DNA from 2 places in the Candidatus Mycolicibacterium alkanivorans genome. Region 1 is predicted to be linked to the other one. Evidence: riboswitches for the same ligand, from Rfam matches in the RefSeq annotation. Region 1 holds a riboswitch; the other holds the start of a gene.
The links. A riboswitch is a leader RNA that binds a small molecule or an ion and turns the genes downstream of it on or off. The one in region 1 is predicted to bind cobalamin.
Positions count from the first base shown of each region.

Region 2: linked by a shared signal. The riboswitch ahead of K9U37_RS14530 (energy-coupling factor ABC transporter permease) and the one ahead of K9U37_RS13370 (VWA domain-containing protein) in region 1 are both predicted to bind cobalamin.

Region 1 covers NZ_JAIVFL010000001.1:2,700,304-2,704,485, reverse strand. The annotation lists gene cobO (cob(I)yrinic acid a,c-diamide adenosyltransferase) at 1-370, opposite strand, end outside; gene K9U37_RS13370 (VWA domain-containing protein) at 370-2,361, opposite strand; cobalamin riboswitch at 2,403-2,566, opposite strand; gene cbiE (precorrin-6y C5,15-methyltransferase (decarboxylating) subunit CbiE) at 2,589-3,797, shown strand; gene bluB (5,6-dimethylbenzimidazole synthase) at 3,816-4,182, opposite strand, start outside.
Region 2 covers NZ_JAIVFL010000001.1:2,953,358-2,957,539, forward strand. The annotation lists gene K9U37_RS14525 (cation-transporting P-type ATPase) at 1-1,952, opposite strand, end outside; gene K9U37_RS14530 (energy-coupling factor ABC transporter permease) at 2,094-2,771, opposite strand; cobalamin riboswitch at 2,874-3,089, opposite strand; gene K9U37_RS14535 (TetR-like C-terminal domain-containing protein) at 3,167-3,712, shown strand; gene K9U37_RS14540 (MFS transporter) at 3,815-4,182, shown strand, end outside.

The DNA.
Region 1 (4,182 bases):
TCCTGCGCTTGATCTCCAGCCAGCCTTCTGCGGCAGCGGCGGCGTGGTCAGACTCGCTCCCTTCCTTGCGGCTCCACGACCAGCCCGCACCCATCTTGTGCCATTCGACTGGTCCGCCTTCGCCGGTGTCGGCATGGAGGGCACCGAGGCGTTCCAGCACGGTCTGCTCGCCGATGCGCCACTTCGCGGATTTGACGAACTGGAACACACCGATGCGAAAGCCTTGGTTCCAGCCGCGCATCGCGAGACCGAACGCGGCGGTGGACTTTCCTTTGCCGTCGCCGGTGTGCACGATCAGCAGCGGTCGGTTACGGCGCTGGCGCGTGGTGAGCAGGTCGTCTGGAATCGTCAACGGTTGTCCCTGAGGCATCAGGCGGCTCCTTCTCTCGTGGCGTCACGGACGATGTCGGTGAGCGCTTGGGCGTTCACGTCAGCCAGCCAAACGTGATTGGCTGCCATATGCTCGGCGAGGCTGCGTGCCAACCCCATCCGCATCCGCCCGCTCTCGCAGTCGACGACGACGCAGCTGATGCCTTGAGCAGCAAGATAATTCGCTGCCTGTCGCGATCGACCGACAGCATCAGCGCCAGCGGTGGCTCGGCCGTCGGTGACCACCACCAGCAAAGGTCGGTGGCCTGGGTCTTTGAGGTGTTCGCGGCGGACTACCTCGGCGGTCGCCAGCAGCCCCTCTGCCAGGGGAGTGCGACCTCCCGCAGGCAGGTCATCGAGTCGCCGGGCGGCGATGTCGACCGAGCGGGTCGGGGGCAACGCGACTTCGGCGCCACTGTCTCGGAACGTCACCAGACCAACCCGGTCCCGCCGGCGGTAGGCGTCGAGCAACAGTGACAGGATCGCCGTCTTGACCTGCTGCATTCGCTGCCGAGCTGCCATCGAGCCGGAGGTGTCGACGACGAACAGGATGAGATTTGCCTCGCGTCCCTCGCGTACCGCTCGGCGCAGGTCACTCGCCTGCAGGATGAGCCGTCCGCGGGTGCGCCCACGAGCCGACTGGAACGGCGCCGCTGTGCGAACCGTCTCGAGCAGGTGGATGCCGGTGGCTGCGGCGGCCGAAGGTGTTGCGCCGATGCGGTGTCCGGTCGTGGTTCGCGCGCGGCTGCGGCGCCCGGCCTGGCCAGCGCCGAGACCGTCGACGGTGAAGAGCCTGGCCTTGTATGGCTCACCGGCACCGACGGGTGCCGGTTGATGTGCCACGGATTCACTGCCGCTCGGGCCAGGATCAGAGGACGGCGCCTCACCCTGCTCGGCGGAAGTGCCGTCCCCGCCCCCAGGGCCATCCGGGTTCGGGTCCGGTTCGGGGTCGGTGTGGCCAGTGTTGGGCGGCAGCAATTCATCGAGCTCGCTGTCGCTCAGACCCGGTGCATCGAACGGGTTGCGTCGGCGTCGATGGGGCAGCGCCAGACGGGCAGCCACCCGGAGGTCGTCGGCGGTGATGGCCTCGCGACCCTGCCATGCCGCGTGAGCGGCAGCGGTTCGGGCGGTGACGATGTCGCCGCGCATACCGTCGACTCCGAAAGCTGAACACACCTCGGCGACTGTGTGCAACACCTCCGACGTGACCTCGACGGAGGCCATTCGGCTCTGCGACTCTTCGATACGGCTGCGCAGCCGCTGTTCGGCCTCGGCATAGTGACCGCGGAAACCTTCGGGGTCGGCGTCAAAGAGCAGCCGCCGCCGCACCACCTCGGCCCGCTGGGCAGGTTCCCGCGGCGCAGCGACCTCCACGGTGAGACCGAAGCGGTCCAGCAGTTGCGGCCGCAGTTCACCCTCTTCAGGATTCATCGTGCCGACAATCACGAACTTGGCCGCGTGCGTGACGGAGATGCCGTCCCGCTCGACAGTAAGTTGGCCCATGGCGGCGGCATCAAGCAGAAGATCGACCAGGTGATCGTGCAGCAGGTTGACCTCGTCGACATAGAGGATGCCGCGGTGCGCTTTGGCCAACAGTCCGGGCTCGAAGTGCACGGCCCCCTCGGCGAGAGCCCGTTCGAGGTGGATGGAGCCGGCGACCCGATCCTCGGTGGCGCCGACCGGTAATTCAACGAGCCGCACCGCACGAGTTTCGACAGCGACATCCGCCTCGAATGGGCCGTCCGGCGAGAGCGGCTGCGGCTCAGCTGGATCGGTGGAGAAACGGTCACCGGCAATCACATTGATGGGCGGCAGTATTTGGGTCAACGCTCGCACTAGAGTTGACTTGGCGGTGCCTTTCTCGCCGCGCACCAGCACACCGCCGATGCTGGGGGCGATCACATTGAGCACCAACGCCAGGGCCATATCGTCGAGCCCGTCGGCGGCGTCGGGATTAGCGCCGAGAACGGCAGTGAAGGGGTACAACTGCATTAGGGGAGGCTCCGCTCATCATGGTGACCCGGGACGGGTGCGCGCGAGGCCGGTCTTCGGACTGACCGAGTCCGGCTCCCGTGCCAGCAGGAGCGGCTTGGATCACCGCAGCGGGCCTGTGCCGGACTCTCACCGGACTTCCCAGATTCTCCCCGAGCGGCTTCCGCGCCGTTTCCGACACGGGGGCACACGGGGCACCTCGCGTCTGTCACGCTAGCATCGCCGCCGTGCTGGTCCCCGATGTGCGTCTCACCGTGGTAGGTATCGGGGCGGACGGCTGGGCCGGGCTGCCAGAAGGTGCCCAGTCGGCTATCTGCGCCGCCGAAGTCATCCTGGGGGCCCCACGGCAGCTCGGCCTGCTTCCCGAGGTGGCAGACCAACAGCGAGTCGTGTGGCCCACCCCGCTTCGCACCCAAGTGCCTGCCTTGCTGGCAGCTCACCGCGGCCGCCGACTGGTCGCGGTGGCCTCCGGCGATCCCATGGTCAGCGGGATCGGCAGCATGCTGATCGACCTGCTCGGCGCGGGCCGGGTCAGGGTGACTCCGCACGTGTCCTCGGTGGCATTGGCCCGCGCGCGGATGGGCTGGTCGGCGGAGTCGACCGCAGTGGTCAGCGTCGTTGGACGCGATACGCATACGGTGCTGCGAGAGTTGGCGCCGGGTCGTCGGGTCCTGGTGCTGTCCGCTGACGAACAAAGGCCGGCCGAAGTCGCCGATCTGTTGGTTCCTCGCGGTTACGGGTCGAGCCGGATGGTGGTGCTGGGCAACCTCGGCAGCCCTTCGGAAACGCGGTTGGAGACGACAGCAGGTGAGTTCGCCGGGGTGGTGCCCCGATTGAATGTGGTCGCGGTGGAACTGCTCGGGCCATTGGGGACTGGCTGGGCCACCGGATTGCCTGACGACATGTTTGAACACGATGGCCAGCTCACGAAGCGGGATCTGCGAGCGGCGGCGCTGGCCCGCTTGATGCCCGCGCCTGGCCAGCTCCTCTGGGATGTGGGAGCGGGCGCGGGCTCCGTCGGAATCGAGTGGATGCGCGCACATCCGACGTGTCGCGCGGTGGCTGTCGAGGCGGACGGTGTCCGCGCCGCTCGAATCGGCTGCAATGCAAGAACTCTCGGCGTTCCGGGCGTGGAGATCGTCCACGGCAGCGCACCTGAGGCTCTGAACGGCCTGCCGGCCCCCGACGCCGTGTTCATCGGTGGCGGCGGCACCCGTGCGGGGGTACTCGACGCTTGCCTGCAGGCGTTGCGGCCCGGTGGGCGGCTCGTCGTGCACGGAGTGACGGTAGAGACTGAGGTCCTGCTCGGACAGGCCTATCGGGACCGTGGCGGGGAGCTCACCCGGATCCACATCGAGCGTGCCGCACCGGTGGGCTCGTTCACCGGGTGGACGCCGGCGCGGGCCGTCACGCAGTGGGCGTTCACCCGGCTCTGAGATCATCGAAATCCTTTGTCACCGCGCGGTGTAGCGCTCTTCGTGCACGACGGCCTGCAGGGGACAACGTCCGCGCCAGCCGTGATGCTCGAGGTCGGGGACGTCGGGCAGGCCGGCCACCTGGCCAACACATAACCACGCGACGGGACGCACGTGCGGGGGCATTGCCACCAGTGAGCGCAAGAACTCCTCGCGGTAGAACGACACCCACCCGACACCGAGCCCTTCGGCGGTGGCGGCGAGCCACAGATTCTGAATTGCGCAGATCACCGAGTACAGCCCGGCGTCGGCGATGGCGTGTCTTCCCAGAACCTGCGGGCCGCCGCGGGTGGGGTCATAGCCGACAACGATGCCAAGACCTGATTCGCTGATGCCCTCGATCTTG
Region 2 (4,182 bases), 250 kb from region 1:
GCGTCGTTGACACCGTCACCCGTCATCGCCACCACATGCCCTCTGCTTTGCAGCGCCTCCACCAGCCGCAACTTCTGCTCAGGAGACACCCTGGCGAAAACCTTGGCCCGCTCCGCCGCCGCGGAATACTGCTCAGCGCCGAAGCCAACCAGATCCGCGCCGGTCAGCACCACGCCCGGCATGTTGTCATCGTCGCCGAGAACACCGATGTCGGCGGCAACCGACGCCGCGGTGTTGGCGTGGTCACCGGTGATCATCTTGACCGCGATACCGGCGCTGTGACAGGCCGCCACAGCCGAGCTTGCGGCCGGCCTAGGCGGGTCGAGCATCGCTTGTAAGCCGGTGAACACCAACCCCTCCGGGATGGTGTCCGCGTGCAGCGCGTCGGGACCGACGCCGGAACGCAGGCCTGTCGCCAACACGCGCAGGCCTCGGGCGGTCAGTGTCTCGGCGGCGTGCATCACCACACTGCGCTGCAACGGCCGCAGGGTCCCGTCAGTGGCCATCTGCGACGTGCACAGGTCGAGCATGCGCTCCACCGAACCCTTCGCCAAAATCAGGTGGTCGTTTTGGCCGGACCGGTGCAGCGTGGCCATGTACTGGCGCTCGGAACTGAACGGAATGGCGTCCACCCGGGGACATTCCGCGGCGAAGCGATCCGGATCGAGGCCTGCCTTGACGGCAGCGACCCGCATGGCGCCCTCGGTGGGGTCACCCACCACGTCCCAACCCCCGCCGTCGTTGCTCAGCGCGGCATCGTTGCAACAGGCTCCGGCCAGCAGACACCAGCGCAGTGCGGCGTCCCCGCCGATCGGGACCTGCGCCCCGTGCCGATCGGAGATGAAGCCGTCGGGGGCATAGCCGGTCCCGGTTACGGTGAACGTGTTCTCCGGAGTCCAGATGGTCTGGACGGTCATCTGATTCTCGGTCAGCGTGCCGGTCTTGTCGGAGCAGATGACCGTTGTCCCGCCAAGAGTCTCGACCGCCGGCAAGCGCCGGATGACGGCGCCGCGCTTGGCCATTCGAGCCACACCGATCGCCAACGCAATGGTCACCGCGGCGGGCAGACCCTCCGGGATCGCACCGACCGCCAGCGCGATCGCGGCGGTGAAGGTGTCGACAGCGTCCTGCCGGCGGAGCAACCCCACCCCGAACGTCGCTGCGGCCAACGCAAGTATCGCGACGGTCAGTGTCTTGCTGAACTTCGCCAACTTCTCGGTCAACGGAGTCGTCGCAACGTCTGCGGCACCCACCAGACGGTGGATCTCCCCGAGTTCGGTCGCCGCACCCGTTGCCACGACGATTCCCGCGCCGCTGCCCGCGGTCGCGAAAGTGCCCGAGTACACCATGTTCCGCCGGTCAGCCACCGGCGTGTCGACGGGCAGGGCCACTTCGTCCTTGCGCACCGGCGCCGACTCGCCGGTTAGCGCAGATTCGTTGACCTTCAGATCGTGTTGGCGCACGAGCCGCAGGTCCGCCGGCACCTTGTCGCCAGCCTCCAACACCACCAGATCGCCGGGCACCAGATCCTCAGACGCCACAGCACGTTCCTGCGCCCCACGCACAACCCTCGCACTGGTGCGAACCAGGGACCGCAGGCTCTCCAGAGCGGCTTCGGCTTTCGATTCCTGAATGAAACCGACGGCCGCGTTGATCAAGACCACACCGAAGATCACCGACGAGTCGACGGGTTCCCGCAGTAATGCCGTTATCACACCGGCGGCAAGCAGGACATAGATCAGCGGATGGTGGAACTGCCGCAGGATTCGCAGCACCACCCCCTCGCCTTCCACCATTGGAAGACTGTTGGAGCCGAAGCGTTCTCGCCGCTCGTCTGCCTCGGCCTCGGACAGTCCGGAACTGAGGTCTGTCTCGAGTAGCAGCACCACCTCGTGAGCCGACAGACTGTGATGTTCCGCGTTGGTCAGTGTGGGCATGGCTGGGGCACTCATCTCACATGCGTCGGAGCTGGTGATGAATCCGACGCTAGATGACCCCGGCTCGCGGTGCAGGGGCCATACGTCCCTGGCAGAAGGAAGTTGGTCAGTTGTGCTGGCCATGACCCGCCGGCGCCAGACTCGGCCCGCCCCGGCTCAGGCCGGGTTGAGCAGGCGGGAATTCAGTAGCGCCGAGTCTTTCATCCGATGCAGGCCCTTGGCGGCTGCAAGGACACCGAGGTCGGCCAGCGGTTCGATGATGATCACCGTCATGTAAGCGGCGCCGAAGGTGGCGAGGCTTGCCACGGCTTGGCCGGAGAAGCCCTCACCATAGAGCGCCCAGAACGCCACCCATGTCACGATGCCGGCCTGATAGGTGGTCGACAGCGCCAGCGCCTGGCGGTAACGCAACGCGACGTAGGGAGTATGCGGTGCGATGACGCGGTTGGCGACGAGTTGCAGGGCGAACAGCGGCACCAGCAGCGTGGTGATGTTCATGCCGTACTGCGGCAGGTCGAACGGAGCGAAGAACAGGCCCTGGATCAGCAGACCCGAAGCCAGGCCGATCGCCGCGGGAGCAACACCGAACAGCAGGAACAGCGTCGAACCGAGAATTAGGTGTACCTCGGAGACCCCGACCGGATAGTGCGGGAACACCTGGAAGAAGGTGAACACCAGCGCCGTGGTGGCGGCCGTGCGCATCATCAGTGCGGAGATCCCGCGCTCCTTGATCAACTGCCACGCCGCGTATGCGCCGCAGAGGCCGGCCCCACCGGCGGTGAGGTAACTCAGGATGATCTTCGGACCTTCGACGATCCCCGGTTCGATGTGCATGGTCGATCCCCTTCAGGACGCAACAAGTGGTGCATCGCCCGAGAGGGTATGGCTCGTTGTCGCCACACACCCGATCCGCGAGGCGATGCGCCCCCGGGTGCGGCGCACCCGGCACAGCTGGCAGGTCTTCGGACTTACCGGCATGCACCTCTCGGTGCCCCTACTGGCCGTCGCTTCCCAGCCGCAAAAGTATTTCGCGTACCAGTGCCGATGACGGCGGTCGTTCCTGCATACCGCTGCGGGACAGTCCCGGATTCTCACCGGGTTCCCTCTCGCGATGTGCCAACGTCTCACATCACTCGATTCCGAGACGGGAACTCGCACCGTCCCGGAAAACCTGCTGCAACGAGCACACTACCTTCTGACGGACGATCCGCAATGAAACACTTGTCAAAATGGCGACCGCCTCCTACCACCACGGCAACCTGCGGCAGGCACTGCTCGAGCACGGGGTCGCATTGGCCCGCGCCGGCGGCCCCGATGCGGTGGTTCTGCATGACGTGCAGCGCCTGGCCGGGGTGAGCAACTCCGCCGCTTACCGGCACTATGCCGATCGGCAGGCGTTGCTCGCCGCGGTACGGAACTACAGCTTGACCCATCTGGGCGATGCGATGCTGACCGGAAAGGCCTACATCGAGTTCGCGCTGGCCGAACCCGGCCTGTTCCGCGCCGCGTTCGCGCCGGCCGGCCCGCACCCCGCCGACGAGACGGTCGACCCCGATCGGCATCCGTTCCAGATCCTCAGCGGGTGTGCCGACGATCTCGTCGCCACCGGTGTGCTCACCGCGAGCCGCCGGGACGGGCTCGACGAGGCGGCATGGGCCGCGGTCCACGGCCTGTCCACACTGTTCCTGGACGGCCTGCTGATGGCGGCCGATGCCGAACGCAAGGAACAGATCTCCGACCGTCTGCTCGATCTGATCGCCGAGGGCGTCCGCTGACCCCCTGGTGAGGGGACACGTCACGATCACCAATGTTGACAGTGTTAACTTACCCTGCCATGCTTGCCGATGTTACCGCCGTCAACATGAAAGGCGTCGCTCGTGACAACCGACACCCTCTCCCGGCCACGCACGCGACCGATCGCCATCCTCGCGGTGGTCCTGGTGGCCGCCCTGGCCATCAACGTCGAAACGACCATCGTCAATGTTGCTCTGCCGACACTGAATTCGACCCTGGGTGCCTCCACCCGCGGTCTGCAGTGGATCGTGGACGCTTACAACCTGGCGTTCGCTGCACTGGTGCTGGCCGGCGGCACCGTCGGTGACAAGTTCGGTCGCCGCGGAACGCTGATCACCGGGCTGGTGTTGTTCGCACTCACCTGCGTCGGGGCCGCCCTGTGCACCTCGACCGGCCCGCTGATCGGCATGCGCCTGGTGATGGGCGTCGCATCGGCGCTGATCTATCCCAC